Regions from separate parts of the Rothia sp. HMSC069C01 genome, predicted to be linked through region 2. Evidence: predicted binding sites of a transcription regulator. Region 2 holds the regulator's gene; the other holds the start of a gene.

Region 1 (8,106 bases), on a different contig from region 2:
ACCTGGGCGCTTGCCGCATTAGCCCCCGGCCTGATTGCCCTTGCCGTTATGCCTTGGTTTATCTCGAAGGTATACCCGCCGACCATCAAGCACACCCCTGATGCTCCCGACCATGCACGCAAAGAGCTTGCCGAGATGGGCCCCTTAAGCGTGTCGGAGTGGATTATGCTCGGTACCTTCGTACTGCTGTTAGCCCTATGGATTGGCGGCACGTCCTGGGGTATTAGCGCGACCAGTGCAGCTTTCTTCGGCATCGCAATTCTTCTTGTGACTAAAGTGCTCACCTGGAAAGATATGGCGAATAACTCCAGTGCTTGGTCCACCCTCATTTTCTTCGCGGTGCTTGTGGGCATGGCGGATCAGCTCAAGAAGCTCAAGGTTGTTGATTGGGTAGGTGACCGCGCCGCACACAGCGTCGCGGGTATGTCCTGGCCGCTCGCCTTTGGCATTCTGATTCTGGTGTACTTCTACATTCACTACATGTTTGCTTCTAACACCGCGCAGATTGTCGCCCTCTATGCTGTGTTCCTGGGGGCAGCAATTTCGGCGGGTACTCCCCCAATGTTCGCCGCACTTTTCCTCGGCTTTACCGGCAACCTTATCGGCGGTATCACTCACTATGCCTCTGGACCGGCAGGAGTGTACTACGGATCAGGGTATTTCAGTGTGGGTGAATGGTTCAAGCTGGGCTTCTTATCTTCGCTCGTAAATATTATTATCTGGGGTGTTGTGGGCACCGCGTGGCTATTCGCTCTCGGATACGCTACTCCCTAGTGAACGCTCGCTAAGCTCTTCCGATTCTATTCAGCCCAATAATCTCCGTGCACTGAATCTTTTTCTAGGATTCAGCGCACGGAGCTTTTTATTTCTGCCGACATTCTGCATTCTGCCCACACCCATAAGCACTCGATACAGCGTGACGTAAACAAAGCCGATACACCAGGGGTCTAGCGTTGAAACTTAAGCCATCTTCCGTAATCTTACTGCGCATCCCTGCAAGAATATGCGCTAAAGCTGTTAGGGTTGTTGTACAACAACGGCGATGTGTTCTATCCGCCATATACGTATTCCCCATCTAAGCATTAACTGTCCGCCATCTACGGGAGAGCCCCATGCATCAAGACCAGCATTTCACGCATGACGCCCAATCGCTGCCCATCATCAAACCCCACCTGCACGGCGCGTTTCCCCCAAATTTTCTATGGGGCGGAGCCTCCGCAGCCAACCAGTGTGAAGGTGCCTGGGATGAAGGCGGCAAGGGTCCTAGTATTCAGGATGTGCTTCCTCACGGAGGGCTGAACCCACGAAGTGCCGCGCCCACACCCGATAACCTCAAACTTGAGGGCACCGATTTCTACCACCGCTACCCCGAAGACATCGCTCTCCTTGCGGACATGGGGTTCAAAGTATTCCGGTTCTCCGTCGCTTGGTCACGTGTCTTCCCAAACGGTGATGAAACAGAACCGAATGAGGAAGGTCTCGCCTTCTACGACCGTGTGCTTGATGAACTTGAAAAATACGGCATCGAACCGCTTATCACTATCAGCCACTACGAAACACCGCTTTACCTTGCAGAACAATACAACGGCTGGGTAAGCCGCGATCTTATCGACTTCTACGAACGATACTGCCGGGTACTCTTTGAGCGCTACGGCAACCGGGTAAAATACTGGCTCACTTTCAATGAAATCAATTCGGTACTGCATCTACCGTTTATGTCTGGCGGTATTAACACCCCCAAAGAACAGCTGAGTGAGCAAGACCTCTACCGAGCAATTCATCACGAGCTTGTCGCCTCAGCGCGCGCTACCCGTGCTGCCCGCGAGCTCGCACCTCAAGCCCAGATTGGCTGCATGATTTTAGCAATGCCAACCTATCCGCTCACACCATCACCCCAGGATGCGCTCGCCGCCCTGCACGCCGAACACGCGAACTTTACCTTCGGCGACGTGCACGTTCGTGGAACCTACCCCGGATATTTCCTACGCATGCTCCACGAAAAAGGTATCGAGCTCAACATTACCGAACAAGATCGGGAAGACCTCAAAAATACAGTCGATTTTGTCTCATTCAGCTACTACATGTCCACCTGTGCCAGCAGCGACCCAAGCTGCGGCGAAAGCAGCGAAGGAAATATTCTCGGTGGAGTATCTAACCCGACATTGACTGCTTCCGAGTGGGGATGGCAGATCGATCCTGTCGGGCTGCGTATTGTACTCAACCAGTACTGGGACCGCTGGCAGAAACCGCTCTTCATCGTCGAGAACGGCTTAGGCGCACGCGACGAACTTGTTGAGGTCGATGGTGAAATGACCGTGATCGACGATTACCGTATCGATTATCTGCGGGCACACCTGGAACAGGTGCGCGAAGCTATTGCCGATGGCGTGCAGCTACTCGGTTACACTACGTGGGGCTGTATCGACATGGTTTCGGCGTCTACAGCGCAGATGTCGAAACGCTACGGTTTCGTCTATGTAGATCGTCATGACGACGGTTCGGGGTCACTCTCCCGCTACCGTAAGAAGTCTTTTGAATGGTACCGTCGAGTGATCGTATCTAACGGTGCGGAGCTTGAGAACTCCTAGTAAATCTTGTGAGAAATGCGGGGTTGGTCTTCGGGTAAGTTTCTGAAAGACCAACCCTGTGTTGTGGGCGCTCACTGAAATTCTCTGACTCTCGCCGAAAATTTTACAAACCTTACGATGCTACATCGAGCGGCATATCGTGCATGCTCGTTGAGACAAACTCCCACCATGTAGGGATGAACCCGGCCGCCAAAGCCACGCGCTGTGAGAGCACATGTGAAGGGCTGGTCCCATAAAACGGAACATACCCATCGGCAAGAACCATTCGGGAAAGTTCATATACAAGACGCGCAGCAAGCCTGCGTTGTCGCACCTGTGGCAGCACATCAATACCGATTTGACGCATCAGTGGCGAATCGTCACTTGCACCCGCCATTGCTAAAGGATCCGCCAAAGCAAGGTCGGCGTCAGAGTCAAACGCGGCAAGGACCGTAATATCGGGACGACGTTTGCTAAACCCTAAAGCGTTCGCATACCGTGGATCACCGCGAAAACGCTCGTACTGCTCAGGTTGAAGGAGCTCTATTCGTACCGAGAGTTCCGAAGCTGCCATATCATCTTCGTCTGCCTCTAAAGCATCTGCCGAAGCGTTCGGTACCGTCATCACCGTGTGAAGACCGCAAATATGTTGCCGTAAGGATTCTCGAAGCGTCCCGCTATCTACCCGGCGCATCATACCGATTCCAGGTACCGCACATTTAACCTCTTGCGCCGAAACATCCGGCGGAACCACAGATTCAAGCAGGTTACGTGAAGGCGTGTAATATACGCTTGTTCCGCTCACCTGCTGGCTGTAAGGGGTCAAGAGTTCATTCAGCTGGCGTAACGGTGCATAATCGCCCAGCCAATTTGAGAGATCCCCACGCATATACTCAGTGGCCGTTTTCAAAACCCGGGGATACTTTGCGCAAAGCAACCCCACGCCCAGATAGTTACCTACCCGAAGTTCCCAGGTATCAGCGTTGCGGCGGCGGGATGCGCTCATCTCTTCCGCTGGAAGCTGCAGTGCACTCAAGACCTCAGCACCCAGATTCTGTGCTTGAGAGATAGCTCCCGCAGGTAAACAGAAATCTGCCTCTAACTGAGCAGCAAGAATATGGCGTACTCTGTCGAGAGTTGTTACAGCACCGCGCATTTGCGCTCGCGGATGATCACCTGAAATATCACTCATACCAAAAGTTCCTTGATGAAACGTCCGGTATGAGACTCCTCGACCTGTGCGACGTCTTCAGGCGTTCCTTCGGCGATTACGGTGCCTCCACCGTCGCCACCTTCCGGACCCATATCAATAATCCAGTCAGCACATTTAATGACATCAAGGTTGTGTTCAATTGTAATAACGGTATTGCCCTTGTCAACAAGAGACTGAAGCACAGTTAAGAGCTTACGGATATCCTCAAAATGCAGACCTGTTGTAGGCTCATCAAGCACGTAGATCGAACGACCGTTAGAACGCTTCTGCAGCTCTGCGGCAAGTTTCACGCGCTGCGCCTCACCACCTGAAAGCGTGGTTGCGGGCTGCCCTAGACGAATGTAGCCAAGCCCCACATCAACCAGCGTGTTTAAGTGCCGAGCGATCGGGGTGAAGGCCGCAAAAAATTCTGCAGCTTCTTCAACCGGCATTTCAAGCACATCAGAAATAGTCTTACCTTTGTAATGCACTTCGAGGGTTTCGCGATTATAGCGTTTTCCCTGGCAGGTTTCACAGGGCACATACACATCCGGCAAGAAGTTCATCTCAATCTTGAGGGTACCGTCACCCGAGCATGCTTCGCATCGACCGCCTTTAACGTTGAACGAGAACCGCCCGGGCGTATATCCGCGCATTTTAGCCTCATTCGTCTCGGCAAAGAGCTTACGAATATGGTCGAATACACCGGTGTACGTCGCGGGATTTGACCGCGGGGTACGCCCAATAGGCGATTGGTCAACGTGAATAACCTTATCCAGATGTTCCAGACCGTCTACCTTCTTGTGCCGTCCTGGAACCTGTTTTGCACCGTTGAGTTTATTCGCCAGTGAGGTATAGAGAATATCGTTCACGAGGGTTGATTTACCCGATCCCGATACGCCTGTGATCGCGGTAAAAACACCTAGGGGGAAGGTAACATCAACATTTTTGAGGTTGTTCTCGCGAGCTCCATAGACCTTTAACACACGTTTACGGTCATGTGGGCGGCGTTTCTTTGGAACTTCAATAGAGCGCCGACCCGCCATATAATCACCGGTTATCGACTTTTTATTGGACAAAAGTTCCTTGTAAGTGCCCGAATGGACGATTTCACCGCCATGTTCGCCCGCGCCTGGACCAACATCGACAATCCAGTCGGCTTCCCGCATCGTGTCTTCGTCATGTTCCACTACGATGAGGGTATTTCCCATATCGCGTAGCTTTGTCAAGGTATCGATTAGACGTCGGTTATCGCGCTGGTGCAAACCTATAGAGGGCTCATCCAACACATAAAGCACACCAACGAGCCCGGAACCAATCTGGGTTGCCAGTCGTATGCGCTGGGCCTCCCCGCCCGAAAGCGTGCCAGCGGAACGTGATAACGTCAGGTAATCGAGCCCTACGTCCAAGAGGAATTGCAGGCGTGCATCTAGTTCCTTGAGCACCTGGTCGGCGATCTTAGCCTCGCGAGGGGTCAACTTTAGGGCGCGCATAAAATCTAAGGCGGTACGAAGCGGCATAGCGGTTACATCCGCAATGGATTTACCCTCAATTTTGACGCTGAGAATAGTAGGGTTAAGCCGCGCACCGTGACATACCGGGCATGCAACTTGACGCATATATTGTTCGTAGCGATCACGCGCAAAATCAGATTCAGTTTCTTGATGTTTACGCATGATATTGGCTTTAACACCCTCAAACCCGGAAGTATAGCGGCGTTCGCGTCCAAAACGGTTGCGGTACGAGACCTCAACTTTAAAATCTTTGCCCTCCAGAATTGCTTTGCGAACTTTGGCAGGAAGATCTTTCCACGGAGTGTTAAGATCAAATCCGAGCTCTTCGCCGAGACCTGCAAGAAGACGTAGCCAATACTCGGTGGTAGATTTTCCCTGCGACCACGGAGCAATAGCACCTTCACCCAGAGTCATGTCTGGGTTGGGTACTAAAAGATCCTCATCAACTTCAAGCCTGGAGCCAATACCATCGCAAGCTTGGCATGCGCCGAAGGGCGAGTTGAAGGAGAAGGCGCGCGGCTCAATAGTGTCCACCTGCAGGGGATGATTGTTGGGGCAGGCAAGGTTTTCACTAAATGTTCGGGTACGTTCGGGTGAATCTGCTTGTACATCTACGAATTCGATGAGCAAGCGGCCATCGGCTAGTCTGAGTGCGGTCTCCACAGAATCGGTCAGTCGCTGGTGGATGCCCTCCTTGATCACGATGCGATCTACCACAACGTCAATGGTGTGTTTGTATTGTTTCGCTAGTTTAGGAGGATCCGAAAGTTGAACTGTTTTTCCGTCCACCCGGGCACGCGAATAGCCCTGTGTCACCAGGTCTTTGAACAGATCAACAAACTCACCTTTGCGAGCTGATACCACGGGGGCAAGAACCTGCAAACGCGTACGTTCGGGGTATTCCAGCAGTGCATCGACAATCTGCTGCGGGGTTTGCTTGGTAATTTCTTCACCACAGACAGGGCAATGCGCACGTCCTACACGGGCCCACAGCAGGCGCATATAATCGTAAATCTCAGTTATGGTGCCTACCGTCGACCGCGGGTTTTTTGAAGTAGATTTCTGGTCGATAGAGACCGCTGGCGATAGCCCCTCAATAAAATCAACATCGGGCTTATCCACCTGCCCAAGGAACATACGCGCGTAGGAAGATAGTGATTCAACGTACCTGCGTTGTCCCTCTGCGAAGATGGTGTCAAAAGCAAGTGAAGATTTACCCGATCCCGATAGCCCTGTAAAAACCACCATTGCGTCACGTGGAATCGCAAGATCAACATTTTTGAGGTTGTTCTCACGGGCACCCTGCACACGAATGCTACTCAAGTCGTTTGACTGCAAAGGGGTGGTTGCTGATCCAGCGCGGGGAGGCATCGAAAATCCTTTCGTCTATCTTCGAATCTACATTCTACGCTCTTTCGGCGGGGATAGCATGCTTTATGATGCAGGTTTGACTCGTGGCGAACTTTTTTCCTGGCGACTTTCGTTCCCGTTACCCCCTTATACCTGCCGCTAGAAACGGGATATACACCGCATCAGTACACTGGATATATGGCTACTTATCCCGAATCAACTCTTATCTTCGAAAATCCGGAATTTACGGTACGTGCCCTAAGCGTCTCAGACATGGATAACAGCGTCTACCTGATCACGATTCGCCATACTGGCGAGCAAATGCTGATCGATCCCGCTTATGATGCGGAAGCACTGTATACCTTCACGCTTGAGGCAATCATGCAGGACTGCCCAAACCTAGCCCTTACAGAAGAAAACGACCGCCGAGTGCGCATTCTCGAATCTGAAGAAGATTTCGAGCCCATCCCCCGCCGTGCTCTTGGCGTGACGGGCATTATGGCCACCCATGGGCACTGGGACCACATTCGTGCTCTGCGCGAGCTTGAATCTCTCACCGGTGCCATTACTTATGCAGGATCCGCGGACGCCGAGGCCATTCGTGCGCAAGAAAATTTCACGGTCGAAAACGAGTTAAACGGCGGCGAAGTTTTTGATTTTTACGATACAGAGCTGCAGGTGCGCGCTATTTCCGTTCCCGGGCATACTCCCGGATCCATCGTATATTCTGTGCAGACCACATGGGAAGATGACTCCCCCGCTACCCTGCTTTTCACCGGCGATGCGCTCTTCCCCGGCGGCGTAGGCAAGACCGATTCTTCCGCGCAGTTTGGCGAACTTTTCTCAAATGTTCTTGAAAAGCTCTTTGGAAACTTTGATGATGAAGCGATTGTGCTTCCGGGTCACGGGCGTTCCACAACATTAGGCACCGAGCGTCCACACCTTGAAGAATGGGGTTCACGGGGCTGGTAGCCCAGTACATCCTGTAGGCTTTCTAGCAGCACAAGTCTGGTTAAACAAAACGACCGCGCTACCATAGCGCGGTCGTTTTATGACACCCGGGGGTATCTATCACTCACTCAAACACAAGCAACTCGAGGACAATTCATGAAACCTTCGATCACTTGATAACTCAAGTCTAGCCTACTTTTGGGTCGGTTTTCTACATGGTTTTTGCTCCCCAAACACCTTAGATAAGCTGAGCGCATATTTGTAACCGTTCTGTTATTTTTACCCCACATGAAAGCAGGGCATTTAAATACCAATCGAGATTTTATCGATTTTTATATGGCATAAATCACTAAAACTTTTTTCTGGAAGTTCCGCGTCATACAGCCATTTTTCAAGGTACACCCCTAAATAACAGTATTGTTAAACCTGCGTAATCATGCGGATTCTATACACCAATTGGTCTGTTTGAATGGTTTTTTCGCAACACACACGAAATCAGTAAAAGCTACCCCTCGGTACAGCCCACGAAGAC
Region 2 (8,106 bases):
AGAGCCTCCTCAAAAGTAAAATTGCCGACGTACAGTGCCTTCCCTAGGACAAGACCTTCCAAGCCCTGATTCGTCAGCGCACGAAGAGTGCGAATATCTTCCAGAGAAGCAACACCTCCCGAAGCCACAACGGGATGCTCAGTGAGACTGAGAACTTCACGAAGCAGCTGTAGCCCAGGCCCTGAGAGAGCACCATCTCGGCTTACATCTGTCACAATATACCGGCATGCTCCCGCAGTTTGCAGCCATCGCACTGTGTTATGCACGGAATCGCCACACCATTCGGTCCCACGTGCTACAACGGTTCCGTTGCGAGCGTCCAAACCCAGAGCTATCCGCTCACCATAGTGCCCTAGTGTTTTCTCTAACCATGCCGGATGCTGCAGCGCCGCCGACGTCACATTGATGCGATCGGGTTCAAGACTCAAGGCGAATTCCAAAGAACGTTCATCTTTAACACCGCCACTGACCTGTATTTTGATAGGATTCTGAGCTGTCGCACGAACTCGATCAATAACCTCTCGAAGAATGCGGGTGTTGTTACCACGACCAAACGCCATATCCAGATCAACAAGGTGAATCCATCGTGCCCCCGCGCGGCGCCACGATAGAGCCGCTTCCACTGGATCTGTACCCTCACTCTGTTGGGAGAGGCGACCGCCTACGGGACGCACTGCACGCCCCTGAGCAATATCGACTGCGGGAAGAAGTTCTAGAGTACCCATATTCTTATCCCTGTGACCCGTATACGAAAGTTACATATGCCCCGTACCCAAAGAGGGCTAAAGCAATAATCCACAGCACAATCTGCGCGCCAAGAGATATGCCCTGTTTACGGAAAGATATACCCCCACCGGCAAAGAATGCCCCAACAGTCATAAGAATAAGTCCGGAGTATAGAGGTGACATGTGATGCTCCTTCGCAGTTTTTCGTAAAATTTATGATGCTACAAACGGTTCATGACGGGAAGATGCGCAACCCAGCGGCGAAGAAATTCTTCACCTGCAGCACCCGAAGCTACCGGACAAAATTGAATTGCTGTGAGAGGACCGTTCTCGACAGCTGCAATATAACGCGGATCTGCATCAGTCCAACTGACAGCAGGCGGCTCCATATAGTCTATACTCTGGTCAAAATCCCAGGTAAACACGGCATCCTCTGCCTTGAAATTCAAGGGTTCAGGAAGATCCTGTAAAAATTTACTGGACGCAGCAGCCTCAACCCTATAGTGTCCTGGATGAGCCCCAGCGGTGGCCAGAGCTTGTGCAGCACCCGGCCACTCTCCCAATGCAGAAATATCAAGGTCTCCAAGATCTGGGTTCACGGTTCGGATAACTTCAAACAGCATCCCAAAACCAGCCCCCGCAACAAGGACAGGACGGCCGCCTGCAACACGCCTGCCAAGCACCCGATCACCGTGGAGTTTCCGCACAGCCTCGTATGTTTCAAGAGATTTCTTATGACCAGCAATCACCATACCATCAGCGTCTCGTAGAGAATCGAGATCTGTGGTAACGAACGCTTGGGCACCGACACGCTCGCACGCTTGCTGGAGCTCGCCATATGTGCCGAATTCGCCAAGTATAGCTACGGTGGGACGTGTGGTCATAGAGACTCCTTAGTTCCGCTCCCGCCGGATTCCAGACGAACAACCGGGCGAGCATACAAACGTCATGTATCTCTAGGGTACAAACTCCAAGGTTTCTGTCCCTAATCTCACGCTATCATCGCATACCGCATGTTACGTCGCCTGTATTGAGCACCATATGTCAAAAAGACTCTACGCGATACAGATCCTCTCTCTTCTAAAAGCTACCTGCTAATAATCACACATTAGTCAATGAGAGCAGAGAACCGCAGCCCCTACAACGCATGCATACAGTCACAGTTTCTAGGAGCTCAAGAGACAGCTACACCTGCTATTGCACGTTTGGAACCTCTAGACGCTGCCCGACTTTGACAGTTGAACCCTGCAGATCATTAAGTTTACTGATCTGCACCATGGTGTCGCGTGGATCAGTCTTCGGGTCTACCTCTTGTGCAATATCCCAGAGCGTATCTCCAGATTGAACGGTCACGTATCGGGTTCCTGCACCATGAGATTCATTTCCAGCGTTTGCTGTATGCGGCGATATAAGAATGAGCGCCCCAAGAACGACAAGGGCCGCCAACGTTATCAGCGGAATGCCAAAAACCCAATTTTTCAGAGCCCTAGAGCGATGCATAGCACGTGTAAAATATGAGGGATTGCGCTTATTAACCACCGACACACCTTTAAGTTTTTCTGGAACCCGCCGCTGTCCGCTTGATGTTTTACCGTTTACGCTCTGCTGAGTCTGAGAGGAAGATGTGACGTTCACTTTCTGTGGTGTAGCCGAGAATGAAGTCTCGTATACAGCACGTGATTGGGAAGAAGTCAGCCGAGGATGCGACATACGGGAACGGCGTGATGAAGCATAGTGTGAACGTGTTTGATAAGAGTCCTGTCGAACACGAGCTGGGTGAATAACGGTTAACCCCGCCGGAATTCGGGAGGAAGAAGTAGCCGCTGCCATAGTATTTTCCTTTCCGCTGGTGTGTGACCAGTTCATATCCTCGCCGTTACACACCATTCTCAGTGCTCATAATGCGGTTGACATGAGTTCATATTCCTGCAGAAAGCACATATTTTGCTTTCGGATTCTCTCAAGATGCTCTAGAAATACCGAAGTACTTCGAAGACCAATAATCCCTGCATAGCAAGAGCTTGAACTAGAACACCTCACCGAAAAACCTCAACTTTTATCGAATATGTCTTCCGTAGACACCAACTATATCGAATCTAGTTTCGATAGTCTAGTAGAAAGTTACTAAATATTTCTTCGATTATATTCGAGGGTCATAGAATATTTGTTTGAAGTTTTCCCTCTGATGCTTTAGACTGAGAACGAGACGGTTCATCGTTATGCTTACCTGGATCCAGTCAATACTCCAGGAACCATGGCGTGCGTAAATAGTTAGAAAGAAGGCTCCGCATGACACCCGAAGCTCAGCGCCCTCCGCTGACTCCGCGTCAGCAGAAAATTTTGGATGCGATTCGTACAGAAATCGAGCAGAAGGGATATCCCCCTTCGATGCGTCAGATTGGCGATATCGTTGGATTGGCTTCACTTTCTTCGGTGACTCATCAGCTCGGTCGTCTTGAGAAGATGGGATATATTCGCCGCGATCCAAAACTACCGCGTGCCATCGAGATTCTTGACGATATAGAGTCTGAGGGCGCTTCAGCCCATTTTCCGGAGCTGCCTACATTTGAGGTGAGCGATGAGGATATGGTTCCCGTGCCCCTCGTAGGTCGCATTGCTGCTGGTGGTCCTATTACGGCTGAGCAATCCGTTGAGGATGTTCTCTCTCTCCCCCGCCAGCTCGTGGGCAGTGGGAAGCTTTTCATGCTTCGCGTCAAAGGGGATTCGATGATTGACGCCGCCATATGCGACGGTGACTGGGTTGTTGTACGTGAACAACACACCGCCGATAATGGAGACATTGTTGCGGCTCTTCTTGACGACGAAGCGACCGTCAAAGTATTCCGCCAAGTAGATGGTCATACCTGGCTACTCCCCCGAAATTCCCAATATGAGCCCATACTCGGCGACCGCGCCACGGTGATGGGTAAAGTAGTTTCTGTTCTGCGAAGCATCTAACGGGGACCTTCTGACCTGCGCGCGTTTTTCTCAAAAGACACAACGCTAGAGGTTCCTTTCCTGCGTATTCAGCCGTCTCATGTCCAGAAGGAATAACAGCACAATGATTGACCGTGAGATCGTTTTTATTGTCTATGTATCGGATATCGAGGCCTCAGTGTCCTTCTATACGAGCATTCTAAATCTTGAGGTCAGTTTTACCTCGCCACGCTATGTCACCATGGATTTAGCGCCGGGAGTCTCGCTAGCGTTGTGGACCGGAGCAAGCAATACTCTTCATGAAACTTCAACACGTACGTCTGAGGTATGTATAAATCTCAAGGGCTCCGATGCAGAAATCCTCAGACAGTACCAAGCCTGGGTGGAACAAGGGGTTGTCATATTGGAAGAGCCCCATCGTGATGTATTTGGGATGACTTTCGTAGCAAGTGATCTAGATGGGAACCGTATCCGAGTTGCCCCGATAGACTAACTAATTACTATAGGCAGCCATAAGCGCAAAATACATCAGGGAGGGTACCGTCGAACGGTACCCTCCCTTTCCCACATTACATCTATGGACGCTTCGCTACGTTCATGTCTCGGCACCAGTACCGGAATACAACGTGTATTAAAACCCGCGTATCTTATTGTTTTTAGTCAATACTCTGGTAAAGCCGTTCCAAAGCGCCTAAAACAACATTCTTATCCTGGGTGGTCCAAAGGTTAGGCATCGCCCGCATCAGGTACCCGCCGTATCGCTGAGTCGCCAGCCTAGAGTCAAGGATCGCCACTACCCCGCGATCGTGGACGGAACGTATCAATCGCCCTGATCCCTGAGACATGCGGATTGCCGCATGATATGCCGAAACAGCCATAAACCCATTCCCGCCTTTTTCTGCCACGGCACGGGTACGCGCTTGAGCGAGAGGATCGTCTGGGCGCGGGAACGGTATACGGTCCATCAGTACCAGACGACAGGAATCCCCAGGAACATCCACTCCCTGCCAAAGGCTCATGGTGCCGAAAAGACAAGCATTTATATCTTCAGTAAACTCCTCGACAAGAGCCCGCAATGAGGACTCTCCCTGCAAGAGAATATTCAGATCCGTGTGCTGACGTACATATTCAGCCGCCTGTTCGGCACCTCGCTTCGACGAGAATAACCCCAGAGCCCCACCACCAGAAGCTTCACATAATTCGCGTAATCGTTCGAGCTGCTGAGGATTCACGCCAAAGCTCGGTTTGGGCAAATCGGAAGCCACATACATAATGCCCTGCCGCGGATAATCAAACGGAGAGCCTACATCAAGACCTTCCCAGCGCGGAGCCTGCGGCCCAGCCAGCCCCAGGGAGCCGGCTACTGCATCGAAGGATTCCCCCACAGTAAGCGTTGCGCTCGTAAGAATAACGGTACGATCCTCAAAAAGCCCCTCACGTAAACGGCTTCCGATATTCAAAGGAGCAACGTGGAGTGTGGCGGGATCCTGATCAGAAGCTGCGGTATATCGTCCGTTTTCCCAACCGCCCTGGCGTGATAACCACAGCACTTCGCGATGTTCAGCAGATTCTAAAATGCGCGTTGCAGCATCATGTACCTCAGAAACACGTGAACGAGCCATCTGAAGCCCGGCATCCGCCTCTTTATTGTCGCTCTTAGAGTCGGAAAGCGCCGCCCGTGCGGCATCGGCTACAGCCGCGAGTGCGTTCAGAAGTCGCCCTTCGAGCCTTTCTATTAAGCCCTCAGAAACACCTTCACATGCGGTTTCTAAAGAACCGGCGGCTTGTTCGAGCGCGCTGGAGTCTGCTTTGGAGTTCTTGCGGATATCGCGAGCGGCACGTCTAATTAAGGAAGCAGAAAGGGAATCCGTCACCGCGCCAGTCACGCGATCTGCGAGCTCATGCGCCTCGTCAATAATAGCGATATCGTGTTCGGGAAGTACACCTAAACCTTCAAAAGCGTTGATGGCAAGCAGCGCATGATTAGTAATCACGAGATCGGCTTCATATGCTTCTTGGCGCGCCCGCTCACTAAAGCACTCCTCAACGAGGGGGCAGCGTTTTCCCAAACACTCTGAGGCGCTCACGGATACCTGCGCCCAGGCACGATCCGATACACCAGGTTTAAGTTCATCGCGGTCGCCGGTCTCGGTTCGTTCCGCCCAGGACCTTAACCGCAGTACCTCTTCACCGATGCGAGACGTACTACGCTGAGGCATGTCGAAGAGAGTATCAGGTTCCTCTTCGGGGTATCCGCCGTCGAGTTTGTGCAGGCACAGGTAATTGTTCCTGCCTTTGAGGATTGCGACCTGAGCTTCAGATTCGGGCTCAGAAGAGAGCGCCTCCATAAGTTTTGGAAGGTCTCGTTTTACGATCTGCGCTTGGAGGGCTAGGGTTGCGGTTGCCACAACAATGGGTTTTGTGCTTGCACCCGCATGATGCAGGGCTGGCACCAAATATCCGAGGGATTTACCGGTTCCGGTGCCTGCCTGCACGAGGAGATGCCGCTCGAGGTCGAAAGCTTGCGCAACATGGGCTGCCATCCTACGTTGTCCGAGGCGTTTTTGCCCGCCCGTTTTTTCAATCGCACGATCGAGCAAATCTAACACGGGTTTTGCACCGGGCAGAGTTTCAAGCTCCATCCCGGTGGGCGCAGTAATATTATCGGTCACGGGCACTCACGCTCTCATTACGCGAGTTCACAGACGGCTTCTGGCTCAGAGGCAGAGTCTTGAAGCTCCAATTCAAGCACTTCAAGGAGCTCGCCGTCGATCACATAGTCGGAGAGTTCTGCGGCGACATCCTCACGCACCAAAGCGGTGACAAAGGTTCCATCTGAGACAAACGCAGTACTTTTAATCTCAGCGTCCCAGGCATGAAGACGGGAAATAACTTCACCGTGGTTGTAGGGGATCAGTAACTTAACTTCAAGCGATGGGCGCGGAATTGTATCCGCGATCTTCTGCTTGAGTTCGTCAATGCCCTCCCCTGTGCGCGCCGAGACGATGACGTGGTTCGGTTCGCGCTGTCGCATGCGTTCGAGGATAAAGGGATCAGCCGCATCCGCTTTATTGAGCACAATAATCTCGGGTATACGACGAGCATCTAAATCTGCGATAACCTCCCGCACGGCGCGAATCTGCCCCTCAGGGTCTGGGTGAGATGCGTCTACCACATGCAGAATCACGTCTGCATCGGCTACCTCTTCGAGCGTGGAACGGAATGCTTCCACGAGCTGGGTGGGTAGCGAGCGCACGAATCCTACAGTGTCCGAAAGTGTATAGCCGATGCCGTCCGGAGTCTGTGCTTTGCGTACGGTCGGATCCAGGGTTGCGAAGAGTGCGTTCTCCACCAGAACACCGGCATCGGTCAGACGATTCAGCAACGACGACTTACCTGCGTTCGTATACCCCGCGATAGCGACCGAGGGTACCCTGTTGCGTTTACGGCTTAGGCGTTTTGTTTCACGTGCGGGCGCCATAGCGGCTATTTCTCGCTTGAGCTTTGCCATACGGGCACGCAGACGGCGGCGATCCATCTCGATTTTGGTTTCACCAGGTCCGCGTGAACCAATGCCTTCACCGGATGCTGCACGCCCGCCTGCCTGGCGTGACAGGGATGCGCCCCAGCCGCGCAGACGCGGGAGCATGTATTCGAGTTGGGCAAGTTCGACCTGTGCTTTGCCTTCACGAGACTTCGCGTGTTGAGCGAAGATGTCTAGAATCAGGGCGGTACGATCGATCACTTTGACTTTGACGATGTCTTCGAGGGCTCGTCGTTGTGAGGGTGCTAATTCAGAGTCGACGATCACGGTATCAGCACCGGTTGCCTCAACAATGTCTTTGAGTTCGAGGGCTTTTCCGGAGCCAAGAAAAGTTCCGGGGTCTGGTTTGAGGCGGCGCTGAACTAGCCCGTCCAGCACTTCAGATCCTGCGGTTTCGGCGAGTGCGGCGAGTTCTCGCAGGGAGTTCTCGGCATCTTCGACGGTCCCTTCGGTCCATAGCCCGGCGAGAACCACGCGTTCTAGGCGCAGCTGACGGTATTCGACTTCGGTCACATCGTCGAGCTCGGTAGATAGCCCGGCGACTCGGCGTAATGCGCGGCGTTCGGCGAGGTCTTCCTGCTCGCCGTCAAATTCTGAGTGTTCCCGCTGATTATCGGAAATTTCTCGGGCACGGGTATCGAGCACGCGGCGTTGTGCGGTGCTACCGGTGCTTTCGGGGTAGATAGTGGTCTGTGCCGCTGCGTCTGCACGACCCAGGACTCGTTCTACGGTTCGGCGTAGCTGCTCATCACTGGGCAACTTTTCGCTGGAAAAAGAGGTATTTGTTAATTTCATATGTTCCTCTATTTTAGCGGTCGCATGCCACAGTTGTCGCGGTTTTCGGGTATCTCTCGCTGTGGGCGCATCAGCGTAGCAGCGATGATGCGGGGCACATCCAG

The links. The regulator LexA, encoded in region 2, represses DNA repair genes until DNA is damaged. The targets are predictions, from matches to a motif close to TCGAACANNTGTTCGA.
Region 1: the regulator LexA is predicted to act here: its motif matches at 6,666-6,681, upstream of uvrA (excinuclease ABC subunit UvrA).

The regions. Positions count from the first base shown of each region.
Region 1 covers NZ_KV817408.1:385,389-393,494, reverse strand. Annotated here, with positions in the region: gene HMPREF2981_RS08430 (anion permease) at 1-774, shown strand, start outside; gene HMPREF2981_RS08425 (glycoside hydrolase family 1 protein) at 1,113-2,588, shown strand; gene HMPREF2981_RS08420 (aminoglycoside 6'-acetyltransferase) at 2,701-3,759, opposite strand; gene uvrA (excinuclease ABC subunit UvrA) at 3,756-6,644, opposite strand; gene HMPREF2981_RS08410 (MBL fold metallo-hydrolase) at 6,822-7,595, shown strand.
Region 2 covers NZ_KV817387.1:23,790-31,895, forward strand. Annotated here, with positions in the region: gene HMPREF2981_RS04065 (HisA/HisF-related TIM barrel protein) at 1-725, opposite strand, end outside; gene HMPREF2981_RS04070 (hypothetical protein) at 730-909, opposite strand; gene HMPREF2981_RS04075 (imidazole glycerol phosphate synthase subunit HisH) at 948-1,610, opposite strand; gene HMPREF2981_RS04080 (LysM peptidoglycan-binding domain-containing protein) at 1,921-2,556, opposite strand; gene lexA (transcriptional repressor LexA) at 3,016-3,684, shown strand; gene HMPREF2981_RS04090 (VOC family protein) at 3,788-4,156, shown strand; gene HMPREF2981_RS04095 (ATP-dependent DNA helicase) at 4,320-6,305, opposite strand; gene hflX (GTPase HflX) at 6,353-8,002, opposite strand.